DNA from 2 places in the Streptomyces sp. NPDC025618 genome. Region 2 is predicted to be linked to the other one. Evidence: predicted binding sites of a transcription regulator. Region 2 holds the regulator's gene; the other holds the start of a gene.
The links. The regulator HspR, encoded in region 2, represses chaperone genes until heat shock. The targets are predictions, from matches to a motif close to TTGAGNNNNNNNNNCTCAA.
Positions count from the first base shown of each region.

Region 1: a site for HspR is predicted at 4,197-4,215, ahead of lon (endopeptidase La). Genes of this name have one in related genera too.

Region 1 is NZ_JBVHLW010000025.1:87,973-102,475, reverse strand. Features, by position in the region: gene ACZ4A5_RS21260 (helix-turn-helix domain-containing protein) at 1-815, opposite strand, end outside; gene ACZ4A5_RS21255 (peptidase inhibitor family I36 protein) at 1,008-1,646, shown strand; gene lon (endopeptidase La) at 1,715-4,174, opposite strand; gene ACZ4A5_RS21245 (rhomboid-like protein) at 4,766-5,542, opposite strand; gene ACZ4A5_RS21240 (spermidine synthase family protein) at 5,739-6,428, shown strand; gene ACZ4A5_RS21235 (response regulator transcription factor) at 6,519-7,256, shown strand; gene ACZ4A5_RS21230 (HAMP domain-containing sensor histidine kinase) at 7,253-8,428, shown strand; gene ACZ4A5_RS21225 (multifunctional oxoglutarate decarboxylase/oxoglutarate dehydrogenase thiamine pyrophosphate-binding subunit/dihydrolipoyllysine-residue succinyltransferase subunit) at 8,669-12,451, shown strand; gene fxsT (FxSxx-COOH system tetratricopeptide repeat protein) at 12,555-14,503, opposite strand, start outside.
Region 2 is NZ_JBVHLW010000003.1:233,350-247,852, forward strand. Features, by position in the region: gene ACZ4A5_RS05025 (TrbL/VirB6 family protein) at 1-121, shown strand, start outside; gene ACZ4A5_RS05030 (hypothetical protein) at 118-903, shown strand; gene ACZ4A5_RS05035 (peptidase M23) at 962-2,134, shown strand; gene ACZ4A5_RS05040 (hypothetical protein) at 2,193-2,903, shown strand; tRNA gene ACZ4A5_RS05045 (tRNA-Gly) at 2,989-3,062, opposite strand; gene ACZ4A5_RS05050 (hypothetical protein) at 3,318-3,512, shown strand; gene dcd (dCTP deaminase) at 3,595-4,170, shown strand; gene ACZ4A5_RS05060 (phosphoribosyltransferase) at 4,195-4,692, shown strand; gene ACZ4A5_RS05065 (Yip1 family protein) at 4,812-5,810, opposite strand; gene ACZ4A5_RS05070 ((Fe-S)-binding protein) at 6,054-8,333, opposite strand; gene dnaK (molecular chaperone DnaK) at 8,601-10,454, shown strand; gene grpE (nucleotide exchange factor GrpE) at 10,451-11,092, shown strand; gene dnaJ (molecular chaperone DnaJ) at 11,135-12,307, shown strand; gene ACZ4A5_RS05090 (heat shock protein transcriptional repressor HspR) at 12,309-12,770, shown strand; gene ACZ4A5_RS05095 (hypothetical protein) at 12,838-13,209, opposite strand; gene ACZ4A5_RS05100 (pyridoxamine 5'-phosphate oxidase family protein) at 13,319-13,723, opposite strand; gene ACZ4A5_RS05105 (Uma2 family endonuclease) at 13,748-14,326, opposite strand.

The sequences.
Region 1 (14,503 bases), on a different contig from region 2:
TCCGCCGTCCCCACCACCCTCCCGTCCTGGAAACGACCAGGCGTACACCCGATCATCACCCGGAACGTATGGGAGAAATGCGCCTGGTCATGAAACCCCGCCCCCGTGGCCGCGGAAGTCCAGGACATCCCGGCCCGCTTCAGGCGGAGCGCCGCCTGGAGCCGCAGCACCTGCGCCGCCCCCTTCGGCGTCGGGCCGAGCTGTTGGCGGAAGCGGCGTTCCAGGTGCCGGCGGCTCCAGCCCGTACCCGCGGCGACGTCGGCGATGGGCAGCCGGCCGTCCGTACGGCGCAATTCGCGCCAGGCCCAGGCGACTTCGGGATCGCAGCGCGGGCCCGTGCGCAGCCGGGTGGTCAGGGCCCGGTCGAGGAGGGCGAAGCGGGAAGGCCAGTCGGGGCACTCGGCGAGCCGTTCCGTGAGCCGGCCGAGGCGGGCGCCGAGGAGGTCGCCGGGGTCGAGCGTGAGGTGGGCCCACTCGGCCGCGGGGACGCCGAAGAGGCGGTAGGCCGCCGGAGGGGAGAGCAGGACGGTGACGCCGTGCAGCAGCCCGCGGTGCAGGCCGATGGCCGCGGTGGTGCGCAGGCCGTTGACGAGGGAGGCGGCCGTGGTCACCGTGCGCGGTTCCACCGCGTCGACCATGTCGAGCGGGCCGCCGAAGCCGAGCATCACCTTCACCACGCCGTCGGGCACCACCAGCCGGCGGCGCGGGCCGCCGGCCGCGAAGCGGAAGCCGCGGTAGCCCAGCACGGCTCCGCGCAGCTCCGCCGCCGGGGTGCTGCGGACCAACTGCCGGGAAGCGGTGCCGGTTTCTGACATCCGCTTCACCGTACGTCCGTACGGGTGGGGGCCAAGGCGGGTTTCCGGACGATCCGGGGCGGCCGGCCGGGCAGGTCGCATTCCTACAATCCAGGCCGCCGCCCGGCCGCCAGACTCGCACGCGGGCATGAACATGCCCTGATGTCACCGGCTCCGCCGCCCCGGCAGGGCGGCGATGGGGAGGGAATCACCGTGACCACACATCGCACCGGCGGGATCTCCGGGTCGAGAGGGGCGAGCGGGGCAAGCGGGGCAAGCGGGTCGAGACGCCTGCTCGCCGTCCCCGCGTGCATGGCGCTGGCGCTCGTCGCGGGGCTCGGGGCGACGCACGCCACCGCGGCCGCTTCCGGCCGCTACGCGGCGCAGGCCGAGCACGCGGGGCTGACGGCCGCGCAGTCCGCCGCGCTCCAGAAGGACGTGGACCGCTATGTCTCCCAGACGGGCGGCAAGCAGGTCTCCGCCAACAGGGTCGATGTGCCGGGCGGCTTCCTGCTGGTCGCCGTGCCGGGCGAGAAGTACGCCCGTGACCTGCGCACCACCACGCACCCGAAGAACGCGGCCGACTGCGACTACCTCAACTTCTGCGGCTGGCCGAAGGCCAATTACGAGGGCACCGTCTGGCAGCACTCCAAGTGCAACGTCTACTGGGAGATCCCGGACGGCTGGAACAGCGGCGGCTCGTGGTGGAACAACCAGTCGAGCGGCACCGTGGCCCGGATGTACAACAAGAGCCACAAACTCGTCTACTCGACGCCACCGGCTCAGGTGAACGGCGGGTCGTACGACGCCCACGCCGACTGGCACCCGGTCTGGTACGTGAAGGTCTGCTGACCGGACGGCGCGGGGAAACCGGTGCGGCCCCTGTCACGACGGCAGGGGCCGCACCGGTGCCGCTCGGGCTATGCCGCCATCACCACCTGCGAGGACGCCGGCTGGAGGGCGAGTTCCAGGACCTGGCGGACGTCCGCGACCGGGTGGACGTCGAGCGCGGAGAGGATCTCCTCCGGCACGTCGTCCAGGTCGGGCTCGTTCCGCTTGGGGATGACGACCGTGGTCACCCCGGCCCGGTGCGCCGCGAGCAGCTTCTGCTTCACGCCGCCGACGGGCAGCACACGGCCGGTCAGCGAGACCTCGCCGGTCATCGCCACGTCGGGGCGCACCTGGCGGCCGGAGAGCAGGGAGGCGAGCGCCGTCGTCATCGTCACGCCCGCGCTCGGGCCGTCCTTGGGGACCGCGCCCGCGGGGACGTGGAGGTGGACGCCGCGCTCCTTGAAGTCGCCCACGGGGAGCTCCAGTTCGGCGCCGTGGGAGCGGAGGAAGGACAGCGCGATCTGCGCGGACTCCTTCATCACGTCGCCCAGCTGGCCGGTCAGGGTCAGGCCCGCGCCGCCCGTCTCGGGGTCGGCCAGCGACGCCTCCACGAAGAGGACGTCGCCGCCCGCCCCCGTGACCGCGAGGCCGGTCGCCACTCCCGGTACGGCCGTACGCCGCTCGGCCGGGTCCTGCGCGGATTCCGGCGTGTGGTGCGGGCGGCCGATCAGGGTGCGCAGATCGTCGGCGCCCAGGGTCACGGGCAGCTCGCGCTCGCCCAGTTCGTGCTGGGCGGCCACCTTGCGCAGCAGCCGGGCGAGGGCGCGCTCCAGGGTGCGCACGCCCGCCTCGCGGGTGTACTCGCCGGCCAGCTTGCGCAGCGCCTCGTCCTCCAGCCGCACCTCCTCGGCCGCCAGGCCGGCGCGCTCCAGCTGCCGGGGCAGCAGGTGGTCGCGGGCGATGACGACCTTCTCGTCCTCGGTGTAGCCGTCGAGGCGGACGAGCTCCATGCGGTCGAGGAGGGCCTCGGGGATGGAGTCGAGGACGTTGGCCGTGGCCAGGAAGACGACGTCCGAGAGGTCGAGCTCGACCTCGAGGTAGTGGTCGCGGAAGGTGTGGTTCTGCGCCGGGTCCAGGACTTCGAGGAGGGCCGCCGCCGGGTCGCCGCGGAAGTCGGAGCCGACCTTGTCGATCTCGTCCAGGAGGACGACCGGGTTCATCGAGCCCGCCTCCTTGACGGCGCGGACGATACGGCCGGGGAGCGCGCCGACGTACGTGCGCCGGTGACCGCGGATCTCCGCCTCGTCGCGCACGCCGCCGAGGGCGACCCGGACGAACTTGCGGCCCATGGCGCGGGCCACGCTCTCCCCCAGCGAGGTCTTCCCGACGCCGGGCGGACCGACGAGCGCGAGCACCGCGCCCCCGCGCCGCCCGCCGATCACGCCCAGCCCCCGGTCGGCGCGCCGCTTGCGCACCGCCAGGTATTCGGTGATCCGTTCCTTGACGTCCGCGAGGCCGGCGTGGTCCGCGTCGAGCACGGCCTTGGCTCCGGGGATGTCGTACGCGTCCTCGGTGCGCTCGTTCCAGGGCAGCTCCAGGACGGTGTCGAGCCAGGTGCGGATCCAGCCGCCCTCGGGGCTCTGGTCGGAGGCGCGCTCCAGCTTCTCGACCTCCTTGAGCGCGGCCTCGCGGACCTTCTCCGGCAGGTCGGCGGCCTCGACGCGGGCGCGGTAGTCGTCCGGCTCGCTCTCCGGGTCGCCGTTGAGGTCGGCGAGCTCCTTGCGAACGGCCTCCAGCTGGCGGCGGAGCAGGAACTCGCGCTGCTGCTTGTCGACCCCCTCCTGCACGTCCTTGGCGATCGACTCGGCGACGTCCTGCTCGGCGAGGTGCTCGCTCAGCCAGGTGACGGCGGACCGCAGCCGGGCCACCGGGTCGGCGGTCTCCAGCAGCTCGACGCGCTGGGCGACGGTGAGGAACGGGAGGTAACCGGAATTGTCGGCGAGCTGGGCCACGTCGTCGAGCTGCTGGACGCGGTCCACGACCTGCCAGGCACCGCGCTTGCGGAGCCAGCTGGTGGCGAGCGCCTTGTACTCCTTCATCAGCTCGGCGACCGCGCCGGGCAGCGGGTCGGGGGCGGCCTCCTCGATCCGGGTGCCCTCGACCCACAGCGCGGCCCCGGGCCCGGTCGTACCCGCCCCGATCCGGACGCGCCCCAGCCCTCGGATGAGCGCCCCGGGGTCCCCGTCGGAGAGCCGGCCGACCTGCTCCACGCGGCCGAGGGTGCCGGTGCCGACGTACGAACCGTCTACGCGTGGCACGAGCAGCACGAGCGGCTTGCCGGCCCCGTCACCCTCCCCGGCCTTGGCCCCAGCCTTGGCCCCCTTCCCGGTCCCGTCCCCGGCAGCGGCTGCGGCTGCGGCCTGCGCGGCCTCGATGGCGGCTCGCACCTCGCTGTCGGAGAGGTCGAGAGGCACGACCATGCCGGGCAGTACGACCTCGTCGTCGAGGGGCAGCACGGGCAGGGTGAGCGGTGTGGACGTGAAAGCCATGATCTCCCCTTCGGCAGGCAAGTTGAGCTATGCCGACTCAATGCGTGAGGGGGTGGCGAATGTTCCCTGTGTTCGCTCTGAGCGATCGAAATGCGGGTGGGCTTGCCGGGTGCGGGTCGTTGGTGCTTGCGGTCCGGGTGGCCTCAAGCGCCGGCCGGGCTGGGTTGTGGGGTTCGCCGTTGTCTGGTGCGGCTTGTGTGCGCCTGCGGCGGGCGGCCTCAAACGCCGGCCGGGCTTGGGTGGTGGTGGGTGCCGGGGGCGGGTCTTCCGGGCTGGGGACCTGGAACGCGGTGCGGTGCGGGTCTCCCGCATTGAGTGCCGTAACGACGCACCGCGTTCCAGAACCCCACCCTCCAGCCCCACCCCCTCCCACCGGAGAGCACGTGCGGGACGTGTCCGCCTCAGGGTTCCCAATCAGCCCGTTGGGGGCACCTCTGGGGGCACCCCCGGACGGAGTCTGGGGGAGGTAGCTGGGGGAGTTTGAGGACGCGGCCGCAGGCCGCTCCCGCCGCAGGCGGCAACGCACCCGCAGTCGGGGCCTGGGGCCCGCGCCCCAGCGCGGCTAGGCGGGAAGCTGGGCCAAAGCCCCCCTCAACCCCCCGCCACCCCACCCCGGTCCCGGATGAAAGGCCCGCAAGCCATCCCCGTCAGCAGCGCTATCGGATGGCCCCAACTGGCCAGCGGATCCGCGAATTCGATCAAGTCCTGCGCGCAGAGGAGGACCGCGAAGCCGAGCAGCGCCCACCCCACCGGCCGGCGGAGGAGGACGGACAGGGCGCCCACGGAGGCCATCACGCCGAAGCTGATGCCGTAGTCGAGCCGGTGCAGCGACGCCTCCGGCAGGCGGCCCGCCGCGACCGCCCCGGCGACCGGGAGCTCCGTGGCGAGGGTGGCCAGGACGTGGCCGAGGAGGAAGACGCCCGCCGTGCGGGCGGGGCCTATGCGGCGTTCGAGCGAGCTGAGGACGACGGCGAAGAACAGGCCGTAGAGCGAATAGAGGCCGCCCGCCACCCACAGGGCACTGGCGACGAGGACCACGAGGGGCTGGTCGGCGAGGTGGGCGGCGTCGGTGCTGGAGTCGCGCAGGAGCTGGTTGACGGTCGCCTCGTCGCCGAGTTCGGCGAAGAGCGCGGTGCCGAGCAGCACAAGGCCGTAGACGAAGGTGAACGGCGTGCCGGTGGGGGTCGGCAGGACCCGCCGCGGCCAGCCCGGCCGGCGGAACCAGGACCTGATGGCCGCGGGAGCGACCGGGCCGCGTGGCGACGGGAGGCATACGGGCCCGGTGGCGGCCGGCGCGGCGGCCGGCTCGGTCTCCGGCCCGGACGCGTGGCCGCCGCCAGGCGACATCGCGGGGTCAACCACAGTCACTCGGCCAGGCCCCTTTCCTGCTGCGCGATGGATCACGGGCGGCCCTGCCCCGGGCCTCACTCTCCGCCCTCACTGTGAACATTAAGGTCCCCAGTGGCCCGGCAAATCAACCTCTGGCCGTGACTCCGGTCACGACCCTCAACCGAAGATCCGTCCGCTGCGTCCGCCGGGCCCCCGACCTACGGAAGGCTCTGCCATGACCGATCAGGATGTCCGTCACGCGTCACCCGTCACCGTGGACCGCCGCGAGGGGCCGCACGGCGAGGTCGTGCTGCGCAGGAGAGGCGAGGTCTACGAGATCATCGCCAACGGCTGCTTCCTGATGGACACCTCCGACGGGCGCTCCGAGCGCCTCCTGGTCGACGCGGCCCTGGCCGCCCTGCCCGCCGGGCGGCGGGATCCGGCGGTGCTGATCGGCGGCCTGGGCGTCGGCTTCTCGCTGGCGCGGGCGGCCGAGGAGCCGCGCTGGGGGCGGATCTCCGTGGTGGAGCGCGAGTCGGCGGTGATCGACTGGCACCGGAGCGGCCCGCTGGCCGCGTTCTCGGCTCGGGCGCTGGCGGACGCCCGTACGGAGATCGTGCACACGGACCTCGTGCGGTACGTACGGACCGCCGCCGTCACCTACGACACCCTGTGCCTGGACATCGACAACGGCCCCGGCTGGACCGTGACCGAGGACAACGGCGGGCTCTACTCCCCCGCCGGACTGCTGGCCTGCCGCGACCGGCTGGCGCCCGGCGGGGTGCTCGCCGTGTGGTCGGCGCGGCCGTCGGAGGCGTTCGAGGACGCGCTCCGGAATGCCGGGTTCGAAGGGGTAAGAACCGAAGAGATCGCCGTTGCCCGGGGCGTACCGGACGTAGTCCACCTCGCGCTTCGTGCCGCGTAGCCGTCCCCAGCCGCCTGCCCGTACTCTGCTTGCCACAGCCGCAGGACTGTGTGGAGATGCAGGCCACGGAAGACGCTAGGGGCGGGGCGCATGGAGCAGACACACATCGGCCCGAACGGTGCCGCGGCCTCCCCCGGGGCGCAGCGCCGGGTGCTCGTCGTCGAGGACGACCGGACGATCGTCGACGCCATCGCGGCCCGGCTGCGGGCCGAGGGCTTCCAGGTGCGGACCGCCGGCGACGGCCCGGCGGCCGTGGACGCCGCCGAGGCGTGGCAGCCGGATCTGCTGGTCCTGGACGTGATGCTGCCGGGCTTCGACGGCCTGGAGGTGTGCCGCCGGGTGCAGGCGCAGCGGCCGGTGCCCGTGCTGATGCTCACCGCGCGCGACGACGAGACCGACATGCTGGTCGGCCTGGGCGTGGGCGCGGACGACTACATGACCAAGCCGTTCTCGATGCGGGAGCTGGCGGCGCGGGTGCACGTGCTGCTGCGGCGGGTGGAGCGGGCGGCGCTCGCCGCGCACACGCCGCGCACCGGCATCCTGCGGCTGGGCGAGCTGGAGATCGACCACGCGCAGCGCAGAGTCCGGGTGCGCGGCACCGACGTGCACCTCACTCCGACCGAGTTCGACCTGCTGGTCTGCCTGGCGAACACCCCGCGCGCCGTCCTCTCCCGCGAGCAGCTGCTCGCGGAGGTGTGGGACTGGGCGGACGCCTCCGGGACGCGGACCGTGGACAGTCACATCAAGGCGCTCCGCCGGAAGATCGGCGCGGAGCGGATCCGTACGGTCCACGGGGTCGGCTACGCGCTGGAGACCCCGGCGGCATGAGCGGCGGGACGGGCGGCGGGCCGGAGCGGGCCGCCGGCGCGGGGGGTGCCGTCCGGAGCCGGGCGGAGGGCCCGCAGGACCGGCATCCGTCGCCCGGGGGGCTGGGCGGCCGGGTCTGGGAGGCGCTGCGGCCCCTGGATCCCTACCGCTCGGTGAAGGCGGCGCTGGGCGCGCTGGTGATCGGGTCGGTGGTGATAACGACCTTCCTGGTCTTCGTGGCGCTCCACTCGGCGACCGAGCTCCGGGTGATCACCGTCTTCTCGATCATCGCCTCGCTGCTGATAACGCAGTTCGTGGCGCACGGGCTCACCGCGCCGCTGGACGAGATGACCGCCGTCACCCGGGCGATGGCGCAGGGCGACTACACCCGGCGGGTGGGTGCCGGGCGGCGGGACGAGTTCGGGGACCTGGCCACGGCCTTCAACCGGATGGCGGCCGACCTGGAGGCGGTGGACACCCACCGCAAGGAGCTGGTCGCGAACGTCTCGCACGAGCTGCGCACCCCGATCGCGGGGCTGCGGGCGGTGCTGGAGAACGTGGTGGACGGGGTCTCGGCCGCCGACCCGGAGACCATGCGCACCGCGCTGCGGCAGACCGAGCGGCTGGGCCGGCTGGTGGAGCAGCTGTTGGACCTGTCGCGGCTGGACAACGGGGTCGTGCCGCTGCACGCCCGGCGCTTCGAGGTGTGGCCGTATCTGGCGGGGGTGCTGAAGGAGGCGGGGATGGCCAATGGCTCGGGCTCCTCGCCGCACGCCCGCAAGGACGTCCATCTGCATCTGGACGTGTCGCCGCCGGAGCTCACGGCGCACGCCGACGCGGAGCGGCTGCACCAGGTGGTGGCCAATCTGGTGGACAACGCCGTCAAGCACAGCCCCCCGCACGGCCGGGTGACGGTGCGGGCGCGCCGGGGCGAGGGCGCCCAGTCGCTGGATCTGGAGGTGCTGGACGAGGGGCCGGGCATCCCGGAGGCCGAGCGGCACCGCGTCTTCGAGCGTTTCAACCGGGGCGGCTCGGGCCAGCAGGGGCCGGGCAGCGACGGCGGCACGGGGCTGGGGCTGGCGATCGCGCGCTGGGCGGTGGACCTGCACGGGGGAAGCATCGGCGTGGCCGAATCCCCTCAGGGGTGCCGCATACAGGTCACCCTTCCGGGCGGCCCCCGAGATCAAGGTTGACGTAGGGTCGGTGGCGGAGGCACACATTCGAGGGAGTGTGGGGCACGCTCAAGCGAACCCAGAATCCCCCGGGACCTGCGGAACCCCGTGTGTTTCCCGCCAAGTCATGCCTCGAAACCCCCTGACGAATGTGACTTGCGCGACGACTGGCCCGGGTGGCCTGCATCATCGGTACAGACAGGCGTAGCCTTTATTTCCGCTGTCCATCACCTTGTGAAGCGGAAGAGGGCGGTTGCCGCCGTGTCGCCACAGTCCCCCAACACCTCGAGCGTCTCGACCGACCAGGACGGGCAGGGCAAGAGCCCTGCCGACGTCTTCGGTCCCAATGAGTGGCTCGTCGACGAGATCTACCAGCAGTACCTCCAGGACCCGAACTCGGTCGACCGAGCCTGGTGGGACTTCTTCGCCGACTACAAGCCGGGTCAGACGGCGGCCGCGCCGCCACCGGGCCTGACCGGTAGTGCCCCGGCCGCCGCGCCCGCGGCTCCGGCCGCGCCGGCTCCCGTGAGCGCCCCCGCCGCGCAGCAGGCGGCTCCGGCCGCCGCTCCCGCGGCCGCGCCCGCGGCGCCGAAGGCCGCCGCCCCCGCCGCGGCGAAGCCCGCGGCCGCGGCGCCCGCCAAGCCGGTGGCCGCGAAGGCCACCGCCGAGCCCGCCAAGGGCCCGGAGTACGTCCCGCTGCGCGGCCCCGCCGCCGCGGTGGCGAAGAACATGAACGCCTCGCTGGAGCTGCCGACGGCCACGTCCGTCCGCGCGGTCCCGGTGAAGCTGCTGTTCGACAACCGCATCGTCATCAACAACCACCTCAAGCGCGCCCGCGGTGGCAAGGTCTCCTTCACGCACCTCATCGGCTTCGCCATGGTGCAGGCGCTGAAGCTGATGCCGTCGATGAACTACTCCTTCGCGGAGAAGGACGGCAAGCCGACCCTCGTCAAGCCCGAGCACGTCAACCTCGGCCTGGCGATCGACCTGGTGAAGCCGAACGGCGACCGCCAGCTCGTGGTCGCGGCCATCAAGAAGGCCGAGACGCTCAACTTCTTCGAGTTCTGGCAGGCGTACGAGGACATCGTCCGCCGCGCCCGCGTCGGCAAGCTGACGATGGACGACTTCACCGGGGTCACCGCCTCGCTGACGAACCCCGGCGGCATCGGCACCGTGCACTCCGTGCCGCGCCTGATGCCCGGCCAGGGCCTCATCATCGGCGTGGGCGCCATGGACTACCCGGCCGAGTTCCAGGGCACCTCGCAGGACGCCCTGAACAAGCTGGGCATCTCCAAGGTCATGACCCTGACGTCGACCTACGACCACCGCGTGATCCAGGGCGCCGCCTCCGGCGAGTTCCTGCGGATCATGAACCAGCTGCTGCTGGGCGAGAACGGCTTCTTCGACGACATCTTCGAGGCGCTGCGCATCCCCTACGAGCCCATCCGCTGGCTCAAGGACATCGACGCCTCGCACGACGACGACGTCACCAAGGCCGCCCGGGTCTTCGAGCTGATCCACTCCTACCGGGTCCGCGGCCACGTCATGGCCGACACCGACCCGCTGGAGTACCGCCAGCGCAAGCACCCCGACCTCGACATCACCGAGCACGGCCTCACCCTGTGGGACCTGGAGCGGGCGTTCGCGGTCGGCGGCTTCGCGGGCAAGTCGCTGATGAAGCTGCGCGACATCCTCGGCGTGCTGCGCGACTCGTACTGCCGCACCACCGGCATCGAGTTCATGCACATCCAGGACCCCAAGCAGCGCAAGTGGATCCAGGACCGGGTCGAGCGCGGGCACTCCAAGCCGGAGCGCGAGGAGCAGCTGCGCATCCTGCGTCGGCTGAACGCCGCCGAGGCGTTCGAGACCTTCCTCCAGACGAAGTACGTCGGCCAGAAGCGGTTCTCCCTGGAGGGCGGCGAGTCCGTCATCCCGCTGCTGGACGCGGTGCTGGACGCGGCCGCCGAGTCGCGCCTGGACGAGGTCGTCATCGGCATGGCCCACCGTGGCCGGCTGAACGTGCTGGCGAACATCGTCGGCAAGTCGTACGCGCAGATCTTCCGCGAGTTCGAGGGCAACCTCGACCCGAAGTCGATGCACGGCTCCGGCGACGTGAAGTACCACCTGGGCGCGGAGGGCACCTTCACGGGCCTGGACGGCGAGCAGATCAAGGTCTCGCTGGCCGCCAACCCCTCGCACCTGGAGACCGTCGACCCGGTCGTCGAGGGCATCGCGCGGGCCAAGCAGGACATCATCGGCAAGGCGGGCACGGACTTCACCGTCCTCCCCGTCCAGCTGCACGGCGACGCGGCCTTCGCGGGCCAGGGCGTCGTGGCCGAGACGCTGAACATGTCGCAGCTGCGCGGCTACCGCACCGGCGGCACCGTGCACATCGTCATCAACAACCAGGTCGGCTTCACCGCGCCGCCGGAGTCCTCGCGCTCGTCGATGTACTGCACCGACGTCGCCCGGATGATCGAGGCGCCGATCTTCCATGTGAACGGTGACGACCCGGAGGCCGTGGTCCGCGTCGCGCGGCTCGCCTTCGAGTTCCGCCAGGCGTTCAACAAGGACGTCGTCATCGACCTGATCTGCTACCGCCGCCGGGGCCACAACGAGTCGGACAACCCCTCGTTCACCCAGCCGCTGATGTACGACCTGATCGACAAGAAGCGCTCGGTGCGCAAGCTCTACACCGAGTCGCTGATCGGCCGTGGTGACATCACCCTGGAAGAGGCCGAGCAGGCCCTGCAGGACTACCAGGGCCAGCTGGAGAAGGTCTTCGTCGAGGTCCGGGACGCCGACGCGGCCCCCGCGGCCTACGAGCCGGTGACCGAGCTGCCGCAGTTCCCGGCCCCGGTGAACACCGCGATCTCCCAGGAGGTCGTCAAGCGGATCGCCGAGACGCAGGTCAACGTGCCGGAGAACGTCACGGTGCACCCGCGCCTGGTGCCGCAGCTCCAGCGCCGCGCCGCCAGCATCGAGGACGGCACGATCGACTGGGGCATGGGCGAGACCCTCGCCTTCGGCTCGCTGCTGATGGAGGGTGTCCCCGTCCGGCTCGCCGGCCAGGACTCCCGCCGCGGCACCTTCGGCCAGCGCCACGCGGTGCTCGTCGACCGCGAGACCGGCGAGGACTACACCCCGCTGCTCTACCTGTCCGAGGACCAGGCCCGCTTCAACGTCTACGACTCGCTGCTCAGCGAGTACGCGGCGATGGGCTTCGAGTACGGCTACTCCCTGGCCCGCCCGGACGCGCTGGTGCTGTGGGAGGCCCAGTTCGGTGACTTCGTCAACGGTGCCCAGAGCATCACCGACGAGTTCATCTCCTCCTCCGAGCAGAAGTGGGGCCAGACCTCCGGCGTCACGCTGCTGCTGCCGCACGGCTACGAGGGCCAGGGCCCGGACCACTCCTCGGCCCGGATCGAGCGCTTCCTCCAGCTCTGCGCGCAGAACAACATGACGGTCGCCATGCCGACGCTGCCGTCGAACTACTTCCACCTGCTGCGCTGGCAGGTCCACAACCCGCACCACAAGCCGCTCATCGTCTTCACCCCGAAGTCGATGCTGCGCCTGAAGGCGGCGGCGTCGAAGGTGGAGGAGTTCACCAGCGGTTCCTTCCGTCCGCTGATCGGCGACGACACCGTGGTCACCGAGGACGTCCGCAAGGTCGTCTTCTGCGCGGGCAAGGTCTACTACGACCTGGTCGCGGAGCGGGCCAAGCGGGGCGCCAACGACACGGCGATCGTCCGTATCGAGCGGCTCTACCCGCTGCCCGGCGAGGAGCTCCAGGCCGAGTTCGCGAAGTACTCGGCGGCGGAGAAGTTCGTCTGGGCCCAGGAGGAGCCGGCGAACCAGGGTGCGTGGCCGTTCATCGCGCTGAACCTGATCGACCACCTGGACCTGGCCGTCGGTGCCGACATCCCGGCCCGGGAGCGGCTGCGCCGGATCTCCCGGCCGCACTCCTCCTCCCCGGCGGTCGGCTCGGCCAAGCGCCACCAGGCGGAGCAGCAGGCACTGGTCGCCGAGGTCTTCGACATCTGATCCCGGCGCACTCGCGCGAAGCAGTACAAGCAGTACAAGCAGTAAAGGTCAGGGCCCCCACCGCGGAAGCGGCGGGGGCCCTGACCCGTGTGTGCGGCGCGGCTCAGCCGAGGTAGGGCTCGAAGTCCCAGTACGGGCGGGTGCGCTGGCGGGCGGAGAGGGCGTGCGGGTGCTGGGCGCCCAGGGTGCGGGTGAGCCGCTGGAGGGCGTCCCGCTCGACCTTGGACGCCTCCTCGTGCTCGCGCAGGGCCCGCAGGTCGGCGGCGAGGGCGACCTCGCAGGACAGGGTCAGCGGGTGGTCCTCGCCGAGGGCGTGCCGGGCCCGGCGGAGGGTCTCGCGGCTGAGCTCCAGCGCGGCGTCGAGGCGGCCGTTGAAGTTGCGCCCGGCGGCGGCGTTGAGGGCGCAGCCCAGCACCCAGGGGTGCTCGGGGCCGAGGGTCGCGGACAGCCCGGCGTGGGCGGCCTCGAACATGGTGAGCGCCTCGGCCCGCTCCCCGGCGGCCTGGAGGACGAGGCCGGTGTTGGTGAGCATGCCCGTGGTGACGGGGTGGGCGGGGCCGAGGAGGGCGCGGAAGCCGGCCTCGCCCTCGGTGATGAGGTCGCGGGCGTGGCCGAGGTCGCCGTGCTCGCGGGCGTGGTTGCCGTGGTCGACGACGAGGCCGAGGGTGGCGTAGTGGCCGCGGCCGTGGACCTTCTCCATCTGTTCGAGGAGGCTGGCCATGGCGGCGCCCACGTCCTGGAAGCCGCCCGCGCGCCGCTCGCACAGGACGAGGTTGTGGTGGGCGCGCAGGGTCTGCGGGTGCTGGGGGCCGAGCACTTGGAGGTGCAGCCGCATGCCGAGCTCCTGGCGGGCCAGCGCGTCGCGGTAGCGGCCCATGAGCCGCAGGTCGCGGGCGCAGGAGATGCCGGAGACGAGGGTGGCGGCGTGCCGGGCGCGCAGCAGGGACTCCCGCTTGCGCAGGGTCTCCAGGTCGGTGTCGTACGCCTCGGCGTAGCGGCCCAGCAGTCTGAGGCCGACGCCGAGGTTGTGCTGGGCGTTGAGGGTGAAGTAGTCGTCGGGGCCGAGGAGTTCCCGGGCGGTGTGCAGGACCTCGCGCTGGAGCTGGAGGGCCTCGGTGTACTGGCCGAGGTAGCGCTGGTCGGCGGCGAGGCAGCTGGTGGCGGTCATCAGGGCGGTGCCGCTGCCGGGGCGGGGGCCCGTGGGGGCGCAGGCGCGCAGCCGCTCCAGCAGCTCCCGGTCGAGCTCATAGGCGGAGCGGAAGACGCCGTACGCCCGGAGGATGTTGCCCTGGCGGACGGTGAGGTCGAGCATGCGGGGGTGCTCGGGCGGGAAGAGCTCGCTCCAGCGGGCGCGGACCTGCTCGGCGAGCTCGATGCCGGTGCGGAACTCGCCGCTGCGGTGGCAGTAGTGCAGGCAGTTGAGGACGGTCTCCTGGACGCGCGCGTCGTGGCTGCCGAGGGCGCCGGAGGGCTCCAGGTGCGGGAGGAGCTCGGCGTAGCGCGGCCAGAGCCGGGTGTCCTGGGGGTTGCCGGGGTCGGCGGCGGCGAGCATCCGGCGGACGATGCGCTGGTGCGCCTGCCGCTCCTGGGGTGAGGTGAGGCGGGCGACGATGTCGTGGACGAGCCGGTGCATGTGCACGGACTCCTGCTCGGGGCCCGGCTCGCCGGGGACGGTGCCGCGGGTGTCGCGGGTGAGGACCGAGTAGTTGACGAGGGTGTCCAGCGCCCTGGTCCAGCTGGGCAGGTCGGTGGCGAGCCAGCCGAGGCTCTCCACCAGCTCGGCGGGCGGGAGGTGGCGGACGAGGCCGATGGGGATCCGGCCGGGGGCGAAGGAGGTGCACAGGGTGAGGAGTTCCACCGCGTGCGGCTGGGTCTCGCGCAGCCGGTTGATCAGTATCGACCAGGAGGTGAGGGAGGAGCGCGGCACGCCGTCGAAGTCGCCCTGTTCGGCGAGGCCGGAGAGCTCGCCCTCCCGGACCAGGCGCAGATAGTCGCCGACGGCCATGTCGGACTCGCCGAGCCAGGCGGCGGCCTGGACGAGGGCGAGGGGGA
Region 2 (14,503 bases):
GCCGAAACTCGGCAGCAAGCCCCGGCAGCCGCGCGTGGCCCCGCCCAGCAGCGCGACGGTCACCGTGCGGCGGAACGCCTCCGCAAGTGCCCCCGCCCGCCGCCGCAGGAGGACCAAGTGAGCAAGGACAAGGGGCCCAGGAACCCTGCCGAGTGGCGGGAGTTGCTCAAGGCTCCGTACGAATACCCGGAGGAGATCGAGACGGCGCCCAAGCGGTCCCTGCGCCGCCGGGCCCGCAAGGTCTACCGGCAGGGCCAGAAGGTGGAGGTCAAGCGCCGTCTCGCGGAGGAGCGGCGCCGGGAGCCGGTCACCGCGGGCGGTGCCATCCTGGTGATCGCCGGGTTCCTGGCCCTCGGGGCGGCCGCCACGCACTGGTGGCCGGCTCACGACGCTCCGGCGCGGGTCGTACAGCCGGGCACCGAGGCGGACACGCACACCGCGGAGGCCCCGTCCCGGGCGCCCGGCGCCGACCCGGCCGCCTCGCCCTCCCCCTCCGGCTCCGCCAAGCCGGATCTCGGCAAGCCGGAGAAGACGGCGGAGGACTGGGCACGGGCCTACTGGGCCCGTAACCCGCCGGTGGACAAGACACACAAGGCGGCGGTGGACCGTGCGGCGCCGTGGATGACCTCCGCTCTGCGGGACAACCTCCGGCAGTTCGACGACAAGGCGTGGGGCGAACTGGTCTCCAACGGGGGCGTGTCCACGGTGGACAAGGTCACCGTAGGCCCGGCCGACGACGACCGGGTGAGCCGGCAGGCGGACACGCCGACGCGCGTGTGGCGCAAGGTGACCGTGGACACGACGGTCGCGGGCTATCGCAAATACACCGAGACCAAGGTCTTGCTGACCGAGATCATGCGCGGCGACGACGGCTGGCGCGTGGGCAGGATCCTGGGGGTCTGAGTCGTTGGACGGACGTGAGGCCCTCGCCCTGGCGGCGGGGGGAGCCCGACGTGCCCTGATGATCAAGCTGGGCCTGCCGGTCGCGGCCCTGTTCATGGCCTTCCTGATCCTGTTCGGAGCGCTCGGTGGCCTCGGCGGCAGTGGCGGTGCGTACGCCATGGGCTGCGGCAAGCCGGGCCAGCCCGCCGACGACGGCGCGTCGGGCAACGGCAGCAAGGGGGACGCGACGGGCGGGGCGGGCAAGGAGCTGCGCGCGCGCCAGGTGGCGAACGCGAAGATCATCGACCAGGTCGCCAAGGACGGCAAGCTGCCCGGCCGGGCCACGCTCATCGCGCTGATGACGGCGCTCGCCGAGTCCCAGCTGGACAACATCAACTACGGGGACCGGGACTCCCTCGGTCTCTTCCAGCAGCGGCCTTCGTCGGGCTGGGGCACGAGGGAGCAGATCCTGGACCCCAAATACGCGGCCCACATGTTCTTCTTCGGCGGTGACAGCGGCGACCCGCCGGGGCTCGACGACGTCCCGTGGGAGAACCTCTCGCTGAACGACGCTGCCCAGAAGGTGCAGCGCTCCGGTTTCGCCGACGCCTACGGACCGAAGGAGACCCAGGCCCGCAGCATCGCCAAGGAAGCGGGCATCGACCTGGAGCGCTCGGGCGAGAACCACCCCGGCAAGTCCGACAGCAGCGGATCGAGCGGCAAGCCCGCGGACAACGGCAAGGGCAGCAAGGACCCCGACGAGCCGCCGGAGACATGCGACACGTCCGGTACGGGCGAACCCGGCAAGCCGGGTGAGCCGTTCCACGACGGCAAGTCGTCCTGGCCCGACGTCGTCAAGAACCGCCACTCCACCGAGGACGCGATCAAGTGGGCGCGCGCCGAGGCGGACAGCCACCGTTCGGACTGGTACCAGAAGTGCCTGGCCTTCACCTCGATCGCGTACGGCTGGAACTCCTCCGGCACCAATTACGCCATCGACCACTACACGGACGTCATGCCCAAGGACATGCGCCACGACGGCGACCGCAACCCGCCGCCGGGCGCCCTGATGTTCTGGGACACCGGACACCGTGCCGGACATGTCGCGATCTATGTCGGGGACGGCAAGGTCGCGTCCAACGACATCGTGACGCCGGGCGAGATATCCATCGTGCCCGCCACCGACATCGAGACGAAGTGGGGTGCGAAGTACCTGGGCTGGTCACCCCCCTACTACCCCAACGCGGGATGACCCGGGTGATGATGGTGCCGCCGAACCGAAGGGGACCGGCGGGAAGTAAGGATTGGCCATGCCTGTTGTGACGGACCTCGACTCGGTCCCGCTGACACCCGTGTACACGATCGTGATCAGCGCCACGGGAGAAACCACCGTCGACGGGGAGCCGGTCGAGAACCTGCCGGGGCAGGACGCGCGCACGTCGGCCCTGGCCGACATCCGCGTCCGGGCCGCACGCCGCGGGCATCCGGTGCGGATCAACGCCAAGGAGCCCGACGGCTCGGTCTGGCCTTTGATAGTCGACCACGATGGCGCGGTGACACCGCTGGACGCTCCGCACCCCGCGCCGGTGGCCCCTCCTGCACCCGCCGCCCCACTCGCGTCCCTCACCGAGCGGACCGGGCCGCTCGAACCCCGCCACGCGGCCCTGCTCGGCCGGGTCGTCACCGCCGAGCTGCGGGGCGACCTGGCGGGCGCGGCGGCCGCGGCAGCGGACCTGGAGACCGCGCTGACCGCCGACCTCGGCCCCCTCCACCCGCACACCCTCGGCGCGCTGGCCACCCGCGCCTGGCTGTCCCTGCTGCTGCGCGACGACTGGGCCGCCGCCACCCGGCTGCACGTCCTCGCCGCCGAGCGCCGCCGCCAGGCCGGGGCCCCGGACGTGGAGACGCGCCGCGCGGCCCGCAACGCCCATGCCGCCTGGGCCCTGTTGCGCGCGGTCGACCCGGCGTCGGCGGCGGCCCTCCGCCCGGAGCTCGGCCGGATCGCGCACCTGACGGCATGACCGGCGGTGCCGCGCCCGCGGCCCGCAAGACCGGGGGATCCGCACAACAAAGAAGCCCCGGGCCGACGGCCTGGGGCTTTCTCATTGGAGCGGGTGACGAGAATCGAACTCGCGCTCTGAGCTTGGGAAGCTCATGTTCTACCATTAAACTACACCCGCGCGGACGCCCGTTTCGGAGCGTCGTATCGTCGCACACTCTACCCCATCGAAGACCCCCGGCGCACGTGCCGTGAGGGTCTTCACGGCTTTTGCGGGGTTGGTGAAGGGGGTGGGGACACGGCCTCGGGGGGCGGGAGTTGGGGCGTACGGTGGGGGGTGACAAGTCGGCGGGGGCGGCCGGGAGTGCCGGGTGCGGGTCGCTGCGATACATCCCCTAATGTGGCTTTTGTCTTTCATGTCGTGCCGGAGGCGCGCATGAGCAACACCATGGGGAAAGGGAGCTCGATGGAGCGCACCGTCGTTCGTTGTGCCGAAGGGCACGTGTTCAGCACCGCTTCGTTCCCGATGCAGAACCTCGGTCCCGGCCGGCTCGGCCCGGGGCGGCTGCTCCGCTGCCCGCGCTGCGCCCGGCTGCGGCATTCCGTGCCGGTGGCGGTCCAGAAGCGGTGATCAAGGAGTCCTGAGTGCCTCGCGGGCCCGGTCCGATCGGACCGGGCCCGCGTTGTCCGTCTTCTCCGCGTATCCTCGACCCGTGCTTCTCTCAGACAAGGACATCCGGGCCGAGATCGACGCCGGCCGGGTGCGCATCGACCCGTTCGACGAATCGATGGTGCAGCCCTCGAGCATCGATGTGCGGCTGGACCGCTACTTCCGGGTGTTCGAGAACCACCGGTACCCCCACATCGACCCGGCGGTCGAGCAGGCGGACCTCACGCGTGAGGTGGTGCCGGAGGGTGACGAGGCGTTCATCCTGCACCCCGGTGAGTTCGTGCTCGCCTCGACGTACGAGGTCATCACGCTCCCCGACGATGTGGCCTCCCGTCTGGAGGGCAAGTCCAGCCTCGGCCGGCTCGGCCTGCTGACGCACTCGACGGCCGGCTTCATCGACCCCGGCTTCTCCGGTCATGTGACGCTGGAGCTGTCGAACATGGCCACGCTGCCGATCAAGCTGTGGCCGGGAATGAAGATCGGGCAGCTGTGCATGTTCCGGCTGACCTCACCCGTCGAGCATCCTTACGGGTCCGCGAAGCACGGCTCCCGCTATCAGGGCCAGCGCGGGCCGACGCCCTCGCGGTCCTTCCAGAACTTTCACCGCACACAGGTCTGAGCAGGGACAAGGCGAACAGCAACAGTGAGTGACAAGCGCGAGAATCTGACCTACCCCCTCTTCGGGCAGGCCATCCGTGAGCTGGCGCAGACCGTCGCGGACGACGGCTACGAGCCGGACATCATCCTCTCCATCGCACGTGGCGGCGTCTTCGTCGCGGGTGGCCTGGCGTACGCGCTGGACTGCAAGAACATCCACCTGGTCAACGTGGAGTTCTACACCGGTGTGGGCACCACGCTGGAGATGCCGGTGATGCTCGCGCCGGTGCCCAACGCGATCGACTTCTCCGAGAAGAAGGTCCTGATCGTCGACGACGTCGCCGACACGGGCAAGACGCTCAAGCTCGTCCACGACTTCTGCCTCGGCACGGTGGCCGAGGTGCGCAGCGCCGTGATCTACCAGAAGTCGCACTCCCTGGTGGACTGCGAGTACGTCTGGAAGCGCACCGACGAGTGGATCAACTTCCCGTGGAGCGTGGAACCGCCGGTCGTCCGGCGTGAGGGTCAGGTCCTCGACGCGTAAGCCTGCTACGCGCATAAATGCGAGTGCGCGTAAATGCGTAGAGGCAGCAGCGCATAGGGAAGGGCCCCGGTCGCGAAGTGGTGCGACCGGGGCCCTTCCCCATGACATACGGGCGACCGCTACAGCGTGCCCAGCTTGATGATCGACAGCAGCGCGACCAGCTGGATCGCGGACGCGCCCAGCGCCTTCGGCCACGGCAGGTCGTGCGACTTGCTCACCATCGAGGTGAACAGCGCGGCGGCCGCCAGCCAGGTCGCCCAGCCGAGCACCTGGACGATCGTGCTGTCCCCGCCCAGGAACATCGCGAAGAGCAGCCTCGGCGCGTCCGTGATCGACATGATCAGCATCGACAGACCGACCGTCGGCTGCCATATGCCGTCGCCGCCGAGCTGCCGGGCGAGGGTGTGGGTGACGGCCCCGAGGATCAGGCCGGAGATCACGACGATCACGCCGGTCATCAGCACCCACGGGATGCTGTTCGCGAGCGTGGCGTGCAGGACGTCGTCACGGGCCTTGTCGAAGCCGAAGACGGCGAGCAGGCCGTAGACGAAGGTGACGATCACGGCCGGGACCCACACCGCGTGGTCGCGCGTCTGCCAGAAGGTGGCCGACGGGCGCAGGACGATGCCCTTCAGCAGCTCCTTCCACGGCAGACGCGGCCCGGCGGGCGGCGCGGGCATCTGCTGCCCCGCGCGGTAGGTGTCGCCGCCGCCGTACGAACCGTCGCCGTAGGAGCCACCGCCGTACGTGCCGCCGCTGTAGGAGCCGTCGCCGTAGCCGTCGTTGTGCGGGCCGTGGCCGTACGGGCCGCCCGCCGGGCCGCCGTTGTACGCGCCGTAGGCGTCCGGCGCCTCGCCGACGCTGAACTGCTGTGTGTGGCCCGGATCGTCGGCGCTCCGCCCGTGGTGCGGGGCGGGGCGGCCGGGGTCGTACTGACCGTAGCCCTGCTGCGGGCCACCGCCGAAGTACTCCGGCTCGTCGTGCCCCGGTGGCTGCTGCCACTGCTGACCGCCGCCCTGAGCACCGGTCTGACCGCCGTACGGGGCCTGGTACCGCTGCCCCGGGCGCTGTCCTTGCTGCGCGGGGCCGGGGTCGTGTGAGTCCCGTCCGCGTCCCATCCTGAATCCAGCCACGCTTCGAACGTACCCGCTCCTGGGAAGTGCGGAGCCGGGGGCGGGGAATCGGCCCCGCCATTGCTGCCGTCCTGTGACATCCCTTAGGGGAAAACTCAGGGCCCGGCGAGGTGTGAAGCGGCGGCGCCGGCAAATGGAGAGCGCGTCACACCGGACGACGAAGGCCGGTCCCCGCGATGTCACGCGGGGACCGGCCTTCGTCAGGAATGCGCGATGCCTGCCAGTCGGCTACTTCACCGGTTCGGGCTCGGGTGCGTCGGCGGTTTCCCCGTCGCCCTCGGGCTCGACCGGTGCCTTGACCGATTCGAGGAGGAGCTGGGAGACGTCGACGACCTGGATGGATTCCTTGGCCTTGCCCTCGTTCTTCTTGCCGTTGACCGAGTCGGTCAGCATGACGAGGCAGAAGGGGCAGGCGGTGGAGACGATGTCCGGGTTGAGGGACAGGGCCTCGTCCACGCGCTCGTTGTTGATGCGCTTGCCGATGCGCTCCTCCATCCACATGCGCGCGCCGCCGGCGCCGCAGCAGAAACCGCGCTCCTTGTGGCGGTGCATCTCCTCGTTGCGCAGGCCCGGCACCTTCGCGATGATCTCGCGCGGCGGCGTGTAGACCTTGTTGTGGCGGCCCAGGTAGCAGGGGTCGTGATACGTGATCAGGCCCTCGACCGGGGTGACGGGGATCAGCTTGCCCTCGTCGACGAGGTGCTGGAGCAGCTGGGTGTGGTGGATGACCTCGTAGTCGCCGCCGAGCTGCGGGTATTCGTTGGCGATGGTGTTGAAGCAGTGCGGGCAGGTCGCGACGATCTTCTTCTTCGCCTTCTCGACCTTGACGCCTTCCTCACCCTCTTCACCTTCGGCGGACTCGCCGAACGCCATGTTGAGCATCTCGACGTTCTGCTGGCCGAGCTGCTGGAAGAGGAATTCGTTGCCCAGGCGGCGGGCGGAGTCACCGGTGCAGTTCTCGTCGCCGCCCATGATGGCAAACTTCACGCCGGCGATGTGCAGGAGCTCGGCGAACGCCTTGGTGGTCTTCTTCGCCCGGTCCTCCAGGGCGCCGGCGCAGCCCACCCAGTAGAGGTAGTCGACCTCGGTGAGGTCCTCGATGTCCTTGCCGACGACGGGGACCTCGAAGTCGACCTCCTTGGTCCACTGCAGGCGCTGCTTCTTGGCCAGGCCCCAGGGGTTGCCCTTCTTCTCGAGGTTCTTGAGCATCGTGCCCGCCTCGGAGGGGAAGGAGGACTCGATCATGACCTGGTAGCGGCGCATGTCGACGATGTGGTCGACGTGCTCGATGTCGACGGGGCACTGCTCGACGCAGGCGCCGCAGGTGGTGCACGACCACAGCACGTCGGGGTCGATGACGCCGTTCTCCTCCAGCGTCCCGATCAGCGGCCGCTCCGCCTCGGCCAGGGCCGCCGCGGGGACGTCCTTCAGCTGCTCGGCGGTGGCCTTCTCGGTGCCCTCCATGTCCTTGCCGCCGCCGGCCAGGAGGTAGGGGGCCTTGGCGTGCGCGTGGTCGCGCAGCGACATGATCAGCAGCTTCGGGGAGAGCGGCTTGCCGGTGTTCCAGGCGGGGCACTGCGACTGGCAGCGGCCGCACTCGGTGCAGGTGTCGAAGTCGAGGAGGCCCTTCCAGGAGAAGTGCTCGATCTGGGAGACGCCGAACTGGTCGTCCTCGCCCGGGTCCTCGAAGTTGATCGGCTTGCCCTCGCTGACCATCGGCAGGAGCGCGCCCAGGGCGACGCCGCCGTCGGACTCGCGCTTGAACCAGATGTTGGGGAAGGCGAGGAAGCGGTGCCAGGCGACGCCCATGTCGGTCTTGAGGGAGATCGTGATCATCCAGATGAAGGACGTCGCGATCTTGATCATCGCCACCAGGTAGGTGACGTTCTGCAGCGTCTCGAGGCTGAGCCCCCTGAAGGCCGCGACCAGCGGGTACGAGGCGAAGTACCCGACCTCGTAGTGGTCGACGCCGTGGAGGGCGCCCTCCAGGCCGCGCAGCGTCATGATGCAGGCGCCGACGATCAGGATGACGGCCTCGACGAAGTACGCCTGGCCGAAGTTGGAGCCCGCGAAGCGGGACTTGCGGCCCGCCTTGCCCGGCTTGCTCAGCTGCCGGATGACGATCAGAGTGAGGATGCCGAGCGTCGTCACCAGGGCGAAGAACTCGACCCAGAGCTCGTACGGCAGCCAGTCCCCGATGACCGGCAGCAGCCACTCGGCCTTGAAGAGCTGGCCGATCGCGTTGACGATCGTGATCAGCAGCGAGAAGAAGCCCAGGGCCACGCCCCAGTGCGCGACGCCGACCACGCCCCAGCGGTTCATCCGGGTGTGGCCGAGGAACTCCTTGGCCACCGTGACCGTGCGCCGCACGGGCTCGTCGGTGCGGGTGCCGGCGGGGATGGGCTGACCGAGCCGCAGCTGGCGGTAGATCTGCAGGACGGCACGGCCGAGCAGCGCGACGCCGACCGCGATGGTTACCAGCGACACGATGATCGCGGCGAGTTGCATGGAGGGGCTCCTCGGACCTGCGCGAGCGGGATTACTAATGGGTAACTTATCCAGTCCGTACGAGACTACTCACTCCCGCGCCCCCGATATAGGCGCACCGCCGGTGATCTGTGTCGCTCGGACCCCCCTCGGCGCCCCTTCCCCGGACCCGCCCTGCGCATAAGACCCGCATAAGAGTTGAGCGCCCTCGACTCATCTCCGTTGACAGCGGGAGATCTGTGTTGCACGCTTGAGTCTGTTCCACTCAAGTCAGCTGGAGGAATCGACATGGCACGTGCGGTCGGCATCGACCTGGGTACGACGAACTCCGTCGTCAGTGTTCTCGAAGGCGGTGAGCCCACCGTCATCACCAACGCCGAGGGCGCCAGGACCACGCCGTCCGTCGTCGCCTTCGCGAAGAACGGTGAGGTCCTGGTCGGCGAGGTCGCCAAGCGCCAGGCCGTCACCAACGTCGACAGGACCATCCGGTCGGTCAAGCGCCACATGGGCACCGACTGGAAGATCAACATCGACGGCAAGGACTTCAACCCGCAGCAGATGAGCGCCTTCATCCTGCAGAAGCTCAAGCGGGATGCCGAGGCCTACCTGGGCGAGAAGGTCGTCGACGCGGTCATCACCGTCCCGGCGTACTTCAACGACTCCGAGCGCCAGGCCACCAAGGAGGCCGGTGAGATCGCGGGCCTCAACGTCCTGCGCATCGTCAACGAGCCGACCGCGGCCGCCCTGGCGTACGGCCTCGACAAGGACGACCAGACCATTCTGGTCTTCGACCTCGGTGGCGGCACCTTCGACGTCTCGCTGCTCGAGATCGGCGACGGCGTCGTCGAGGTCAAGGCGACCAACGGTGACAACCACCTCGGTGGTGACGACTGGGACCAGCGCGTCGTCGACTACCTGGTCAAGCAGTTCCAGAACGGCCACGGCGTCGACCTGTCCAAGGACAAGATGGCCCTCCAGCGCCTCCGCGAGGCCGCTGAGAAGGCGAAGATCGAGCTGTCCTCGTCCACCGAGACCACGATCAACCTGCCCTACATCACGGCGTCCGCCGAGGGCCCGCTGCACCTGGACGAGAAGCTCACGCGCGCCCAGTTCCAGCAGCTGACCGCGGACCTGCTGGAGCGCTGCAAGACGCCGTTCCACAACGTCATCAAGGACGCGGGCATCAACCTGTCCGAGATCGACCACGTGGTCCTGGTCGGCGGTTCCACCCGTATGCCCGCCGTCGCCGAGCTCGTCAAGGAGCTGACCGGCGGCAAGGAGGCCAACAAGGGTGTGAACCCGGACGAGGTCGTCGCCATCGGCGCCTCGCTCCAGGCCGGTGTCCTCAAGGGTGAGGTCAAGGACGTCCTGCTGCTCGACGTCACCCCGCTGTCCCTCGGTATCGAGACCAAGGGCGGCATCATGACCAAGCTGATCGAGCGCAACACCACGATCCCGACGAAGCGCTCCGAGATCTTCACGACGGCCGAGGACAACCAGCCGTCCGTGCAGATCCAGGTCTACCAGGGCGAGCGCGAGATCGCGGCGTACAACAAGAAGCTCGGCATGTTCGAGCTGACCGGTCTGCCGCCGGCCCCGCGTGGCGTCCCGCAGATCGAGGTCTCCTTCGACATCGACGCCAACGGCATCATGCACGTGACCGCGAAGGACCTGGGCACGGGCAAGGAGCAGAAGATGACCGTCACCGGCGGCTCCTCGCTCGCCAAGGACGAGGTCGACCGCATGCGCCAGGAGGCCGAGCAGTACGCGGAGGAGGACCACCGCCGCCGCGAGGCCGCCGAGACCCGCAACCAGGGCGAGCAGCTCGTCTACCAGACCGAGAAGTTCCTCAAGGACAACGAGGACAAGGTCCCGGCCGAGGTCAAGACCGAGGTCGAGACCGCTGTCGGTGAGCTGAAGGAGAAGCTCAAGGGCGAGGACACGGCCGAGATCCGCACCGCGACCGAGAAGGTCGCCGCGGTCAGCCAGAAGCTCGGCCAGGCGATGTACGCCGACGCGCAGGCCGCCCAGGGCGCCGCCGGTGCCGAGGGCGCTGCCGGCGCCGGCCAGGCCAAGCCCGAGGACGACGTCGTGGACGCCGAGATCGTCGACGACGAGAAGCCCAAGGGCGGTGCGGCGTGACCGAGGAGACCCCGGGTTTCGACGAGAAGCCTGAAGTCCCCTCCGACGCCCCCCCCGAAGACGCGGCGCAGGGCGCCGGGTCCGCCGACCAGGCGGGCCCGGCCCCGGCCGGGGAAGAACTGGTCGAGGTAGGGCTCCAGGCACAGCTGGACCAGGCCCAGTCGGCGCTCAGTGAGCGCACGGCTGACCTCCAGCGGCTCCAGGCCGAGTACCAGAACTACCGTCGCCGTGTGGAGCGGGACCGGGTCACGGTCAAGGAGATCGCCGTCGCGAACCTCCTGTCCGAGCTCCTCCCCACGCTCGACGACATCGGCCGCGCCCGTGATCACGGCGAGCTGGTCGGCGGCTTCAAGTCCGTCGCCGAGTCGCTGGAGACGGTCGTCGCCAAGATGGGCCTGCAGCAGTTCGGCAAGGAGGGCGAGCCCTTCGACCCGCTGGTGCACGAGGCGCTGATGCACAGCTACGCGCCGGACGTCACCGAGACCACGTGCGTGCAGATTCTGCAGCCGGGGTATCGGATCGGCGAGCGGACGATCCGCCCCGCGCGGGTCGCGGTCGCCGAGCCCCAGCCGGGCGCGCAGAAGGGCGACGGCGAGGGCGACGAGGCCGACGAGAGCGGTGGCCCGGACAAGGGCTGACGCTATGACCGACCGCAGTGACCGGAAGGAGGGACGCCGGGGATGAGCACCAAGGACTTCGTCGAGAAGGACTACTACAAGGTCCTCGGCGTGCCCAAGGACGCCACCGAGGCCGAGATCAAGAAGGCGTACCGGAAGCTCGCACGCGAGAACCACCCGGACGCCAACAAGGGCGACACCAAGGCCGAGGAGCGCTTCAAGGAGATCTCCGAGGCGAATGACGTCCTCGCCGATCCCAAGCGCCGCAAGGAGTACGACGAGGCACGCGCCCTCTTCGGCAGCGGCGGCTTCCGTCCCGGGCCGGGCGGCGCGGGCGGCGGCTCCTTCAACTTCGACCTGGGCGACCTCTTCGGGGGCGCCCAGGGCGGGGCGGGCGCCGGCGGGTTCGGCGGCGGTCTCGGCGATGTCTTCGGCGGCCTGTTCAACCGCGGCGGCGGCACGCGTACGCAGCCCCGGCGGGGCCAGGACATCGAGTCCGAGGTGTCGCTCAGCTTCACCGAGGCGGTCGACGGGGCCACGGTCCCGCTGCGGATGTCCTCCTCGGCGGCGTGCAAGACGTGCTCCGGCACGGGCGACAAGAACGGCACGCCGCGGGTCTGCCCGACCTGCGTCGGCACCGGTCAGGTGTCGCACGGCTCGGGCGGCGGCTTCTCGCTGACCGACCCCTGTCCCGACTGCAAGGGCCGCGGGCTGATCCCCGAGAACCCCTGCGACGTCTGCAAGGGCAGCGGCCGGGCCACGTCCTCGCGCACCATGCAGGTCCGCATCCCGCCGGGCGTCTCCGACGGCCAGCGGATCCGGCTGCGCGGCAAGGGCGCCCCGGGCGAGCGCGGCGGGCCGAACGGCGATCTGTATGTCGTCGTCCACGTTGACACCCACCCGGTCTTCGGGCGCAAGGACGACAACCTCACCGTCACCGTGCCGGTCTCCTTCGCGGAGGCGGCGCTGGGCGGCGAGGTGAAGGTGCCGACGCTCGGCGGCCCCCCGGTCACCCTCAAGCTGCCGGCGGGCACGCCCAACGGCCGTACGATGCGCGCCCGGGGCAAGGGCGCGGTGCGCAAGGACGGCACCCGCGGCGACCTCCTCGTCACCGTCGAGGTGGCCGTGCCGAAGGAGCTCGACGACAAGGCGCGGGACGCCCTCCAGGCGTACCGCGAGGCGACGGCGGGCCAGGACCCTAGGGCCGAGCTGTTCCAGGCCGCGAAGGGAGCATGAGATGGACGGCCGACGACGGCGTTTCGAACCAGCACAGCCTTTCCAGCTGACCGACGAGTCGCCGGTCTATGTCATCTCCGTGGCCGCGCAGCTGTCGGGCCTGCACCCGCAGACGCTGCGGCAGTACGACCGGCTCGGCCTGGTCTCCCCGGACCGCACGGCCGGGCGCGGCCGGCGCTATTCGGCGCGCGACATCGAGCTGCTGCGGCAGGTCCAGCAGCTGAGCCAGGACGAGGGCATCAACCTCGCCGGCATCAAGCGCATCATCGAGCTGGAGAACCAGGTGTCCGCGCTCAAGGCGCGCATCGCGGAGCTCCAGGGCGCGGTCGAGGGCGCCGCCACGGCCATGCAGCAGCGTGAGGCCGCGGTGCACGCTTCGTACCGCCGCGACCTGGTCCCGTATCAGGACGTGCAGCAGACGAGCGCGCTCGTGGTCTGGCGCCCCAGGCGCGACCAGGGCTGAGCCGGTCCGGAGGGGCCCGGGGAGCGGCATGCTCTCCGGGCCCCTCCGTGTCTCCTCGCCGACGGCCTCAGCCGGTGAGGCGGAGGCGGACCTCCAGCTCGTGCTCGCCGGGGACCGTGCCGCGGCTCTCCACGGTGAAGGCCGTGGCCAGTTCCTCGCCGACCTGGCGCACGGGGTCCGCGGCACCGAAGAGATCGACGTCGACCGGGCCGGACAGCGGCACCGGCGCGCCCTTCGCGGGCGTGCGGCGGGTGCGGGCGTCGACGACCATGCACCACACCATGGGGTGCCCGGGGCCCGCCGCCTTCGTCTCGCTGCGCGGGGGCCCGGCGCCCTCGGGGAACGCGGCCTCCAGGGCGCGGAACACCGCGCCCGCGTCCTGGTGTCCGCAGCCGGTCAGGTGGACGCTGACGTGATCCGCGCTCTCGGCGCCGCTCATGACGTGGGTACTCCTCTTGCCGTCGAGTCTTGCCGTCGGGACGACCGTCATCCCGACGGTACGAGTGCCCGCGCCGCGCGGCATCAGCACAGGGCCAACCGGGGTCGGTTCAGACCAGCCCCAGCGCCTTGGTGACGGTGATCTCGACGAGGACGCGGTCGGGGTTGGGGGCGGGCGTCCGGCCGTACCGCTCGGCGTAGCGCGCGACGGCGTCCGCGACGGCCTCCGGCTCGGTGCGCACGACGGCGACGCCCTCCAGGGTGGCCCAGCGCCGCTCGCCTATCTGGCACACCGCGACCCGGGCGCCGTCCGCTCCGGCGGCCAGGATGTTCGCGATCTTGCGGCTGTCCTTGTTGGTGATGACCCGGGCGATCCCGGCCGCGGGATCGAAGGTGACCCCCACGGGCACCAGGTGCGGGCTGCCGTCGGGCCGGGTGGTGGTCAGGGTGCAGATGTGCCGCTCCCGCCAGAACTCGACGTAGGCGGGGGAGAGGTTGCGCAGATCGTGAGCCATGCCGGAAGCGTAGTCGTGGCCCGCTCAGGCGAGGTCGGACGTCTCCAGGTCGAAGGCGAACGGCTCGGGGAGGGGAAGCGGCTTGCCGAAGGCCGTGGAGTGGACCTCCGCGTAGTCGTCGATCGCGGGGTCGGGGTCGCTGTGCAGCGTGACGGTGCCCTGCTCACGGTCGACGAGGACGTAGAGCGGGATCCCGCCACGGGCGTAGCAGTGGCGCTTGGTGATGCGGTCGCCGTCCGGTTTGTTGCTGGTGACCTCGACGACCATGGCCACACCGTCGCAGGGCATCCACGAGGGAGCGCCGCGGAAGAGACGCAGCTCGCGCGGGGCGAATGTGGCGTCGGGGATCACGTGGTTCTTCGGGCACCGCCCTCCGCTGGGCATGAGCAGGCCCTTGTTGCCGGAGCAGTCCATGTCGGTGCGTGACATGCGCAGCACCTGACGGATGACTGTGCTCAGGTAGTCCTCGTGCTCGCCATCCGGTGCCGGTGACACGACAATCTCCCCCTCGATGAGCTCGGCCTTGAAGCCTTCAGGGGTCTCCAGGGCCAGAAAGCTCTCCAGGAGGAGTTCTTCCTGCGTAGCCGTCGGCTCGTATGCCATAGCAGTCATGCTGCACCCCCAATGCGGTTGAAGGCCAGTGATGCCCGCGGACCGGCGGGGTGGGCGGTGATCGTGGCGATGTCACTCGAAGGAGCGCGCCAGGCACGCGTGTGCGGACGGCGGCCCGCAGGCGGAGCATGGAACCGGGCGGATCTGCTGGCCAATCCAAGGTTGAGT